One region of the Escherichia sp. XD33 genome, then DNA from elsewhere that is predicted to be linked to it. Evidence: predicted binding sites of a transcription regulator. Region 1 holds the regulator's gene; the other holds the start of a gene.

What was found. Region 1 encodes ArgR, which controls arginine synthesis, uptake and breakdown. Its sites were predicted from a motif close to ANTGAATAAAAATACANT; they were not measured.
Region 2: the regulator ArgR is predicted to act here: its motif matches at 3,971-3,988, upstream of argF (ornithine carbamoyltransferase).

The regions. Positions count from the first base shown of each region.
Region 1 covers NZ_JAENDM010000026.1:36,061-42,518, reverse strand. Annotated here, with positions in the region: gene degQ (serine endoprotease DegQ) at 1-655, shown strand, start outside; gene degS (outer membrane-stress sensor serine endopeptidase DegS) at 745-1,812, shown strand; gene mdh (malate dehydrogenase) at 1,875-2,813, opposite strand; gene argR (transcriptional regulator ArgR) at 3,248-3,718, shown strand; gene yhcN (peroxide/acid stress response protein YhcN) at 4,083-4,346, shown strand; gene K0778_RS15755 (barstar family protein) at 4,402-4,674, opposite strand; gene aaeB (p-hydroxybenzoic acid efflux pump subunit AaeB) at 4,766-6,458, opposite strand, start outside.
Region 2 covers NZ_JAENDM010000007.1:131,711-138,168, reverse strand. Annotated here, with positions in the region: gene valS (valine--tRNA ligase) at 1-1,442, shown strand, start outside; gene K0778_RS06895 (YjgN family protein) at 1,498-2,694, opposite strand; gene K0778_RS06890 (GNAT family N-acetyltransferase) at 2,887-3,390, shown strand; gene rraB (ribonuclease E inhibitor RraB) at 3,436-3,852, opposite strand; gene argF (ornithine carbamoyltransferase) at 4,014-5,027, shown strand; partial or broken gene K0778_RS06875 (DNA-binding protein) at 5,070-6,458, opposite strand, start outside.

The DNA of each region.
Region 1 (6,458 bases):
GAGCGTCGGGATTGGATTTGCCATCCCCAGTAATATGGCGCGAACACTGGCGCAGCAGCTTATCGACTTTGGTGAAATCAAACGCGGTTTGTTAGGCATCAAAGGCACCGAGATGAGTGCCGATATCGCCAAAGCCTTCAACCTTGACGTGCAGCGTGGCGCGTTTGTCAGCGAAGTGTTGCCAGGTTCTGGCTCAGCGAAAGCGGGCGTCAAAGCGGGCGATATTATTACCAGCCTCAACGGCAAACCGCTGAATAGCTTTGCTGAGTTGCGCTCTCGTATTGCGACCACCGAGCCGGGCACAAAAGTGAAACTTGGCCTGCTGCGTAATGGCAAACCACTGGAAGTAGAAGTGACGCTCGATACCAGCACCTCTTCGTCGGCCAGCGCTGAAATGATCACGCCAACGCTGGAAGGTGCAACGTTGAGCGATGGTCAGCTAAAAGATGGCGGCAAAGGTATTAAAATCGATGAAGTTGTCAAAGGAAGCCCAGCTGCTCAGGCAGGCTTGCAAAAAGACGATGTGATCATTGGCGTCAACCGCGATCGGGTGAACTCGATTGCTGAAATGCGTAAAGTGCTGGCGGCAAAACCGGCCATCATCGCCCTGCAAATTGTACGCGGCAATGAAAGCATCTATCTGCTGATGCGTTAATGTCGTAAACCGGGCATCAGGCTGACGTGTGATGTCCGGTTAACTCGTGGTATGCTGCTGCCGTTCCCTTTTTTAATGACGCCTCCATCATGTTTGTGAAGCTCTTACGTTCCGTTGCGATTGGATTAATTGTCGGCGCTATTCTGCTGGTTGCCATGCCTTCGCTGCGCAGCCTTAACCCGCTTTCCACTCCGCAATTTGACAGTACCGATGAGACGCCTGCCAGCTATAATCTGGCGGTTCGCCGCGCCGCGCCAGCGGTGGTTAACGTTTACAACCGTGGTTTGAACACCAACTCTCACAACCAGCTTGAGATCCGCACCCTGGGATCCGGTGTAATCATGGATCAACGCGGTTATATCATCACCAATAAACACGTCATCAACGACGCCGATCAGATCATCGTCGCCTTACAGGATGGACGTGTATTTGAAGCATTGCTGGTGGGATCTGACTCTCTAACCGATCTGGCGGTACTTAAAATTAATGCCACTGGCGGTTTACCTACCATTCCAATCAATGCACGTCGCGTACCGCACATTGGCGACGTGGTACTGGCGATCGGTAACCCGTACAACCTCGGGCAGACCATTACCCAGGGGATTATTAGTGCCACGGGTCGAATTGGTCTGAACCCGACCGGGCGGCAAAACTTCCTGCAAACCGATGCTTCCATTAACCACGGTAACTCTGGCGGCGCGCTGGTGAACTCGCTGGGAGAACTGATGGGCATTAACACGCTGTCGTTTGATAAGAGTAACGATGGCGAAACGCCGGAAGGTATCGGCTTTGCGATTCCTTTCCAGTTAGCAACCAAAATTATGGATAAGCTGATCCGCGATGGTCGCGTGATCCGCGGCTACATTGGTATCGGCGGACGCGAGATCGCACCACTGCACGCGCAGGGCGGTGGTATAGATCAACTGCAAGGGATCGTGGTTAATGAAGTGTCACCTGACGGCCCGGCGGCGAATGCGGGTATTCAGGTCAACGATCTGATTATTTCGGTGGATAACAAACCGGCCATCTCTGCTCTGGAGACGATGGATCAGGTGGCAGAAATTCGCCCTGGTTCGGTGATCCCGGTTGTAGTGATGCGTGATGATAAGCAGTTAACGCTGCAGGTCACCATTCAGGAATATCCGGCAACCAATTAAGTCGAGTGCTCAAAACAAAAAACCGGAGTCTGTGCTCCGGTTTTTTATTATTCGCTAATCAATTACTTATTAACGAACTCTTCGCCCAGGGCGATATCTTTCTTGAGCGTATCCAGCATACCTTCCAGCGCGTTCTGTTCAAATGCGCTCAGGGTACCGATAGATTTACGCTCTTCTACGCCGTTTTTACCCAGCAGCAGCGGTTGAGAGAAGAAACGGGCGTACTGACCGTCGCCTTCAACGTAGGCACATTCGACAACGCCTTGTTCGCCCTGCAGTGCACGAACCAGAGACAGACCAAAACGTGCAGCTGCCTGGCCCATAGACAGGGTTGCAGACCCGCCACCGGCCTTCGCTTCAACCACTTCAGTACCCGCGTTCTGGATGCGTTTGGTCAGATCAGCCACTTCCTGCTCGGTAAAACTAACGCCAGGAACCTGTGACAGCAGCGGCAGAATGGTAACACCAGAGTGACCGCCAATAACCGGCACTTCAACTTCGCCTGGCTGTTTGCCTTTCAGTTCCGCAACAAAGGTGTTGGAACGAATGATATCCAGCGTGGTAACGCCGAACAGTTTGTTTTTGTCATAAACACCGGCTTTTTTCAGCACTTCAGCAGCAATCGCAACTGTGGTGTTAACCGGGTTAGTGATAATACCAATGCACGCTTTCGGGCAGGTTTTCGCAACTTGCTGTACCAGGTTTTTCACGATGCCGGCGTTAACGTTAAACAGGTCGGAACGATCCATACCCGGTTTACGCGCTACACCTGCAGAGATAAGAACGACATCTGCGCCTTCCAGCGCCGGAGTCGCATCTTCACCAGAAAAACCTTTGATTTTCACAGCAGTAGGGATATGGCTCAGATCGACGGCCACACCGGGAGTCACTGGAGCGATATCATACAGAGAGAGTTCTGAACCTGAAGGCAGTTGGGTTTTTAACAGTAGTGCAAGCGCCTGGCCAATACCGCCAGCAGCGCCGAGGACTGCGACTTTCATCCTAAACTCCTTATTATATTGATAAACTAAGATATGTTGCTCCGCTGCCGCGACCTTAATCCACAAAATTGCCGTTTACAATGACCACATCTCAAGAATGTGTAGTCACGCAAGTTTAGCGTTTATGCATTTAATTGCCGTAATCAGGAACCTAACTTACGTAATTAACAGTCGCTTATGCATTAGCGCAACATTCCAACAGGTGGTGACAATATACCCTACCGTTCAGCCAAAACAACATCAATTTGATAACAATTAATTTACTTTTAAGCAGAATTTGCATGCCGTGACGCAGGCATGTTTCTCAATAACGAAATTTGATAAAATCCCGCTCTTTCATAACATTATTTCAGCCTTCTTCAGGGCTGACTGTTTGCATAAAAATTCATCTGTATGCACAATAATGTTGTATCAACCACCATATCGGGTGACTTATGCGAAGCTCGGCTAAGCAAGAAGAACTAGTTAAAGCATTTAAAGCATTACTTAAAGAAGAGAAATTTAGCTCCCAGGGCGAAATCGTCGCCGCGTTGCAGGAGCAAGGCTTTGACAATATTAATCAGTCTAAAGTCTCGCGGATGTTGACCAAGTTTGGTGCTGTACGTACACGCAATGCCAAAATGGAAATGGTTTACTGCCTGCCAGCTGAACTGGGTGTACCAACCACCTCCAGTCCATTGAAGAATCTGGTGCTGGATATCGACTACAACGATGCAGTTGTCGTGATTCATACCAGCCCTGGCGCGGCGCAGTTAATTGCTCGCCTGCTGGACTCACTGGGCAAAGCAGAAGGTATTCTGGGCACCATCGCTGGCGATGACACCATCTTTACCACCCCTGCTAACGGTTTCACCGTCAAAGACCTGTACGAAGCGATTTTAGAGCTGTTCGACCAGGAGCTTTAATCTCTGCCCCGTCGTTTCTGACGGCGGGGAAAATGTTGCTTATCCCTCTCAACCCCCTGCTTTCCCCTGCGATTAATTTAACGAATAGTGCGTTTTACTGCGACATGTCATTCACACAATGAATACATAAGGTAAAAAAAGCACATTATGCAAAATTCATTATCTAATTGAAAAAACTAGAATTAACGATAAATAACCGTATTTTTAATTCTTTTTTGTTATTAAAATTCACATTTTTAACACTTAGTATCAACTGAAACAGTTAGCGCGGTATTAATTAGCTCAATAATTAGTGTATACTTGATTTTGTGATATGGGTCACGAAACAAAGGCCCAGCTAAAAGATTATGTCGAGGTAAAAATCATGAAAATCAAAACCACTGTTGCTGCATTAAGCGTACTTTCTGTTCTCTCTTTCGGTGCATTCGCTGCCGACTCCATTGATGCTGCACAAGCACAAAATCGTGAAGCAATCGGGACCGTATCTGTAAGTGGTGTGGCGTCTTCGCCAATGGATATGCGTGAAATGCTGAACAAAAAAGCGGAAGAAAAAGGCGCAACGGCCTACCAGATTACTGAAGCTCGTAGCGGTGACACCTGGCACGCTACGGCTGAACTGTACAAATAAACCCTCATCGTCTTGTCCGACGATATTGCCCCCGGTTCGGGGGCTTTTTTTTGCGCTAATGACGAACATTAAAACGCAAATGCCCTTCCAGCTCTTCCTCTGCCTCATCAAACAGCAATATTAACGCGCCAAAACGGCGACGCGTTTTCTCTCCCAGATGAACAAATTCAATCTCAAGTGGTAGCGGCAGGACATCGTTCATTAACACATCCCATAGTGAGTCGAGATCGCGTACCTTATCTTTCGCCAGACCAAAGGCTTGGCTGAAGTCGCGATAAAAATCCTCCTGACTCTCAATCTCATCAAAATCAAAGGTATAAATATTCATCTGTTGCCACCGTCACGTTTCACGGCGAGTTCTGCCGTTCATCGCTAAGTATAGCCATGAAAAAACCGACGCTTTTGGCGTCGGTTTTGACTTAACTATCGGTCAACGCATGTTGATACTTAAGGAGCATCCCCGCCAGCCGATGAACCGGTTCCGTCACCTGCGGTGGAGCTTGCCAGATGCGTAGCTTTTCCTGGTAGATTTCCAGTTCTTCCAGCAACTGACCAAAGTACCGACGACGTTTATCATCGCTACGGGCAGATATCACATGGTCTGCTGTGCGGCGCATTTGTCGGTGAAACGCCGATAAATCCTCGTTAACCGGGATCGGCGCATCACGCAGGCGCTGGTGGGCGATAATCATCGTCAGCGCCAGGCGAAATTTCGGCAAATCCCCTGGGAACTTATTCATCAGCAAAAACAGCTGCTGATAAAGTGCCGGGAGGTGGTTCTCTTTACGACGTGCCACATTGGTAGTCATCGCGGAAACAGCGGCAGAAACAAACTGATTAAGCAGTACACGTCCAGTCCTGTCGCGCGATTTATCCCGCACCAGCAAAATAACGGTGAACGCGAGCACACAGCCGACGATTTGCCCTAATGCGCTGTCGAGAAACTGACTGAAATGGAAAGTCATCGGGTTATCCAGCACGATAATATTTATGGTGCTGGCCAGTGCCCCCATCGAGCCCAGTCGCCGTTTCTGTACTTCTATACCGAGGAAGAATCCCAGCACTGCCAGGCTAATACACAGCAGCAACATGCTCTGTTGGGTATTAGGGATAATCACCAAAAAGTAGAGCAGCCCTAACGGCAGCGCGGCCAGCGTCCCGTAGATAAAGTCGATCGCCACCATGCGTGGATTCGGCAAACGCATTGCCAGTGACGTCACGACCGCAATCATCACCATTGCACCACTACCGGAAGTCCAGCCCGTCCACAGCCAGAAAAGCGTTCCCAGAATGCAGGAAAGTGTGGTTCGCCAGAAGTTAACCATTGCATGATGACGTTCGGCTGACTCTACTTTTACTTCCGGTTCGCCTTGCAGGATCTCTTCTTCGGTGGCGTTGATTTTTGTGTTACTGATAACGCCGCGCTTGAGAAGCTGATAACGCGTTGCCGCCGCGACCCAGCTATAAATGGTGACAGGCGTTTCCCGTTCCCCGGTCCAGGCGATAACTCTTCGCAGGCGTTTGAGCTGCTTGTGGACGTCCTGCGCGGTTTCTACCGGTGTGTCAAAAAATTCGCGGAAAGTATCAGTGATCAATTCCGGGCGCGTATTCTGAATAAGATAAGTTTCGCAGGATTGGGTAATCAGCGTCAGCGATAGCGTATTGATCGCTTTTAAACGTCGATTGGCCCGCGCCCAGCGGGAAGATTCCATATTCAGGTTGCTGCGCATACCTTGTAGCGCCGTGGTGCGTCGAACCAGGTCGCCCCAGGCTTTATCGACAACTTCACCATCGCCATGCTTGATACAGAGTTGCATTAATTGATATTGCGCGACCAGCAAACTTTCCAGCTCTCGATCCACTTCTTGTTTGATCGATCGCGGAGAAAAGAGCAAATCCGCCATAATTGCACACACAATACCGATAACGATCTCGCTACAACGTTCGACGGCAAACTGCGGCGTAAGCAATGGTTCAGGCTGAATGGTGATCACAATGATCAGCGCGGTATAACCGGCCAGCCCCCACGCATACGAGTTTTCTATTCGTACCAGCGAGGATATCCAGGTACAAAAACCGGCCCAGATACAGCACACCAGAATCATCAATAAT
Region 2 (6,458 bases), on a different contig from region 1:
TTCTCGACACCTGGTTCTCTTCTGCGCTGTGGACCTTCTCTACCCTTGGCTGGCCGGAAAACACCGACGCCCTGCGTCAGTTCCACCCAACCAGCGTGATGGTATCTGGTTTCGACATCATCTTCTTCTGGATTGCCCGCATGATCATGATGACCATGCACTTCATCAAAGATGAAAATGGCAAACCGCAGGTGCCGTTCCACACTGTTTACATGACCGGTCTGATTCGTGACGACGAAGGCCAGAAGATGTCCAAATCCAAGGGTAACGTTATCGACCCACTGGATATGGTTGACGGTATTTCGCTGCCAGAACTGCTGGAAAAACGCACCGGCAATATGATGCAGCCACAGCTGGCGGACAAAATCCGTAAGCGCACCGAGAAGCAGTTCCCGAACGGTATTGAACCGCACGGTACTGACGCGCTGCGCTTCACCCTGGCGGCACTGGCGTCTACCGGTCGTGACATCAACTGGGATATGAAGCGCCTGGAAGGTTACCGTAACTTCTGTAACAAGCTGTGGAACGCCAGCCGCTTTGTGCTGATGAACACAGAAGGTCAGGATTGCGGCTTCAACGGCGGCGAAATGACGCTGTCGCTGGCGGACCGCTGGATTCTGGCGGAGTTCAACCAGACCATCAAAGCGTACCGCGAAGCGCTGGACAGCTTCCGCTTCGATATCGCCGCAGGCATTCTGTATGAGTTCACCTGGAACCAGTTCTGTGACTGGTATCTCGAGCTGACCAAGCCGGTAATGAACGGTGGCACCGAAGCAGAACTGCGCGGTACTCGCCATACGCTGGTGACTGTACTGGAAGGTCTGCTGCGCCTCGCGCATCCGATCATTCCGTTCATCACCGAAACCATCTGGCAGCGTGTGAAAGTACTTTGCGGTATCACTGCCGACACCATCATGCTGCAGCCGTTCCCGCAGTACGATGCATCTCAGGTTGATGAAGCCGCACTGGCCGACACCGAGTGGCTGAAGCAGGCGATCGTTGCGGTACGTAACATCCGTGCAGAAATGAACATCGCGCCGGGCAAACCGCTGGAGCTGCTACTGCGTGGTTGCAGCGCGGATGCAGAACGTCGCGTAAATGAAAACCGTGGCTTCCTGCAAACGCTGGCGCGTCTGGAAAGTATCACCGTGCTGCCTGCCGATGACAAAGGTCCGGTTTCCGTTACTAAGATCATCGACGGTGCAGAGCTGCTGATCCCGATGGCTGGCCTCATCAACAAAGAAGATGAGCTGGCGCGTCTGGCGAAAGAAGTGGCGAAGATTGAAGGTGAAATCAGCCGTATCGAGAACAAGCTGGCGAATGAAGGCTTTGTCGCCCGCGCACCGGAAGCGGTCATCGCGAAAGAGCGTGAAAAGCTGGAAGGCTATGCAGAAGCGAAAGCGAAGCTGATTGAACAGCAGGCTGTTATCGCCGCGCTGTAATCAAAACACAGTAATGAAAACGAAGGCCGGAGCATGCTCCGGCCTTTTTTATCTCTTACAGAAATGGTAAAGAAGGCATAATTCCCCGTGAAATCCTGGCTAAGAAGCCTTTATCTGGTTGTTCTTCTTTATTGATTAAAGGAAGGTCATCCAAATCGCCCAGCAAATACGTATTTTTTGCCTGCCAGTCAATCATCCATATTTTCAGCAGTGGATAAGCCAGACCGCCCGTAATCCCGGATATCACCACCAACGCACACATGCGATAAAGCATACCGTGGTACGTTAAAGTTGAGCGAAAACGAATACGCCCATCATTCAGTGACAGGTTGCTCATAAAATGATTTCGCAACGACACCGTTAAATAACTGGTGCTAACAGCAATCCCAAAATAATAGATTAACTGCGCGATTATCATTTTACGTTGCATTTCCATAAATTGCTGTAAATTCTCAATATCATCATTTGCATACACAGAACTATCATACGCATTTAATATTTGATCGAAGATAATATAACCAGCAACAGCGAGAAAAGGTAATAAAGCTAAAAATGCGAGAATGGCATATTTTATACAATACGTAGTATCTAATTTCACCTTGAAACGATGTATACCGAAACTGGTATTGCTCCAGAGAAAACTCATTACCAGGCTATATAAAGTACCATTAAAAATACCAATGGAAACAATACCAACTATTGCCATCAGAACCACAGATATAATAACACTACTTGAACTATTGGCATGTAGCATCTTTGTCGAGATAAAGAAAACAGTCCCCATCCCAATGGCCATTAAAATCGGCAAGAAAAAGGTTACCCACCAGAACCCTTTCAAAGAGCAATTAAAACTAAATCTTACGCCGTTGAGACTGGTCATCAAGGCCTGATAACGCAGTCCTTTTGCTGCCATAAATATAAGCAAAACCAACAGTGACAAAGTCAAAACACAGCCAACAAGCGGCATATCTGCTGACACTGTCATTAAGATTGCGAAATAGAAAAAAACAAAAACAAGACAACTAACAAAAACATTCCCACCGGTAATTCCATAAGAAAATCGTTGTCCGTTAACTTCCATATTAGCATAGAGATAACGCTTACATTTCATTAATGCCCATGGTAAATAGATACCTAGCGTTATAATCGTTAACAACACATTCACCACACAAATAAGAAAATATCTCTCACCTGTGCCATGAAAAACAAACGAATGGGACGGAACATCCATTTCATTAATAACTTGAGCCATAAAAATTCCCTGAATTAAAAAATCCATTGATATAATTTATAGATACAGACAGTAAAATGTTCTGCCACGTTACAATACTCTTATCAGTAATAGGCTGGCAAAAACTTTATTACTTTATAAGTCGCTTGCGCACGTAAGAAGAGAGTGGTATTAAACAAATGTATAATTACTTTATTTTTATTGGGTTAAACTATGAATAACATTGCGCCGCAATCACCTGTAATGCGTCGCCTGACGCAGCAGGATAATCCCGCTATCGCCCGCGTCATTCGTCAGGTATCCGCCGAATACGGTCTTACCGCTGATAAAGGCTACACCGTCGCCGATCCGAACCTTGACGAGTTGTATCAAGTGTATAGTCAGCCTGGCCATGCATATTGGGTGGTTGAGTTCGATGGTGAAGTGGTCGGCGGCGGTGGGATTGCGCCATTAGCAGGTAGTGAATCGGACATTTGCGAACTGCAAAAGATGTATTTTCTTCCGGCTATTCGCGGTAAAGGGCTGGCGAAAAATCTGGCCTTAATGGCGATGGAGCAGGCACGAGAGATGGGCTTCAAACGCTGCTATCTGGAAACGACCGCTTTTTTAAAGGAAGCCATTGCGCTTTATGAGCATTTGGGCTTTGAGCATATCGACTATGCGCTTGGCTGCACGGGCCATGTCGATTGTGAAGTGCGGATGCTACGCGAACTCTAAAAAAATGCCCGCTAGTGTGTGCTATCGGGCATTTTAATCAATTAATTAGTGGCGAACCCCGTCATCGTCTTCATCGACAAAATCTTCATCGTCGCCGTCTTCGCCGTTAGGATCTTCAAAGTAAGTGCCCCAACCGTCGTACTCAACGTCAAATTTCTCCGCCAGCGTCATCAGTTGTTCAACCTGGGCATCGATCAGATCGGCATTCAACGCGCACTCGCTGAGGATGTCGCAGCAAATCACGATATCACCATCTTCAACTTCCAGCTCTTCTGGATCGGTCACTTCATAACCAAGTTTAAACGCTTCAACTGCTGCTTTTTCCAGGGTTTCCAGATCGTCTGCGGAAAGATGGTGTTCGATGGTGTACAGCGCGTCCGGATCGCTGCCATCTTCCAGTAATTCTTCAATAATCAAACGTGTTTCTTCACGCTGTTCTTCCAGTTGTTCCGGGTTTGCCATGGCTCATTCCTCTTAATGTCCTGCCGATACTCTTATTGTCACACACCACTGACATTGCCTCCACCTTTGTGACAAAGATTTATGCTTTAGACTTGCAAATGAATAATCATCCATATAAATTGAATTTTAATTCATTGAGGCGTTAGCCACAGGAGGGATCTATGTCTGGGTTTTATCATAAGCATTTCCTGAAATTACTCGATTTCACGCCAGCTGAACTCAACAGCCTGCTGCAGTTAGCCGCGAAGCTGAAAGCCGATAAGAAAAGTGGTAAAGAAGAAGCCAAACTCACTGGTAAAAACATCGCGCTCATCTTCGAAAAAGACTCGACTCGTACCCGATGCTCTTTCGAAGTTGCCGCATATGACCAGGGTGCTCGCGTTACTTATCTCGGCCCAAGCGGCAGCCAGATTGGTCATAAAGAGTCGATTAAAGACACTGCCCGCGTGCTTGGTCGCATGTATGACGGTATTCAGTATCGCGGCTATGGTCAGGAGATTGTCGAAACACTGGCGGAATACGCTGGCGTGCCAGTATGGAACGGCCTGACCAATGAGTTCCACCCCACCCAGCTGCTGGCGGATCTTCTCACCATGCAAGAGCATTTGCCCGGTAAAACATTCAACGAAATGACGCTGGTCTATGCAGGTGACGCACGTAACAACATGGGAAACTCGATGCTTGAAGCTGCGGCGCTTACCGGTCTGGATTTGCGTCTGGTCGCGCCAAAGGCATGCTGGCCGGAAGCTGCGCTGGTTACGGAATGCCGCGCCCTGGCACAGCAAAATGGCGGGGATATTACGCTGACGGAAGATGTAGCCAAAGGAGTTGAAGGTGCTGACTTTATCTATACCGATGTATGGGTGTCGATGGGTGAAGCAAAAGAGAAATGGGCGGAACGCATTGCATTGCTGCGTGATTATCAAGTGAACAGCAAGATGATGCAGTTGACCGGTAACCCGGAGGTCAAATTCCTCCACTGCCTGCCCGCGTTTCATGACGACCAAACGACGCTTGGCAAGAAAATGGCGGAAGAGTTTGGCCTACATGGCGGAATGGAAGTGACTGATGAGGTCTTCGAATCTGCCGCCAGCATTGTATTTGATCAGGCGGAAAACCGCATGCATACCATCAAAGCGGTGATGGTCGCGACGCTCAGTAAATTAAATAATTAATATCTCTATCAAGATGCCGGGAAATACAAAAACATCCCGGCATCACATTATTTTATGCAGTGATAGTTTTTTCTTCCAGCCAAATTTTTCTATTGCTATACGTAAATTTTCCGGAGGATTTAATTTTCCCAACTGTTCATTATTAATATATTCATATATTCATATATTCATATATTCATATATATTGATTTTGCCATTCCGGAGGATTTTCATCATTCTTGTTCTAATTTTTAATTCATTACCCATCTTTTCTTCAAAAATCTTAATGACATAACCCGGATGTTTTTTTACAATTTCATTTGTTTTTTCTTCATTACCATAAACATATCCTAACTCATTAAGATACAGCTGTTCGCCCTCATACTTCTTAATTAATTGATAGAAGTACCACTTCGCAAAATCAGGTTGCTTCATGAAAAAATCCTTCAAAAAAATATCATTTACTAAAATGCTGACAGACACTTCATTAAATAGCAACTTAACATCATCAAATAACCTTAGTATTAAGCGTGATTTTTCTTGATTGCTTAAGTTAAAATCATTGACATATACAACCAACTTCTCCCAAATCAATTCCTGTAACTCAGGGCTGTTTTTATAGGGTTCTTTATTGAGGTTGAAAAATAATGTCTCAGCTATTTTAGACTGATCGCAGTTAAAATCAATATGATCGATCACGGAGCGGGCATGCTTTATCTTTGTAGTATCATCAGAATATTGCATACTTTGATTAAAACACCACTCCAGAATTTTTACATCATTAATATATGGCAATTTTAAAAAAGTCTTCAACATCGAATCGATGACCTTTTCGAGATTAACTTTTGCATCATCTAAGGAATCAATAAGAATATTAGACAGGTTAATTTTGATGTTATTAATTTCATCATTACCTTCTGTACCACTAGCAATTCTGGTATCATGTAACGCTTTCAGATCATTTATTTCTTCAAGTATACCACCTTCGCCTAGTAAGTATGGAATCGTGTCATCACATACATGAGGCATTAATAGCAGATGTTCTTTCTTTATTTTTTCTAATGTACTGGCTAATGGCTTTTCTAATAACTCGTTATAATCAATTGCGTCCTTCCAGTTCAACTGATGATTATTTAACAGAAGCGCCATATTCTTGTTAGCTTCGCGTTGGTAACACGCCAGAACCTTGTTAGTAATCAGATGTAATGAACTCTCATCTTTTCTTTCAAAGGACTTCCCTTCATAACGGTTAGTCGAACCATCAGGTTGTGGAAATATAATGGCTGTATGTCCTTGACGAGTCCCCATAGTAGTGATAGTGGAAAGTGAAACTTCTATAATCACCTTGGGTGAATCCGCTCGCTCACCTTCAGGATTATTCATAACAAACTGCATTATTTCACTGCCATCATTATTTTTGATATAAGATGAGGACTCAATATGAGCCATCAT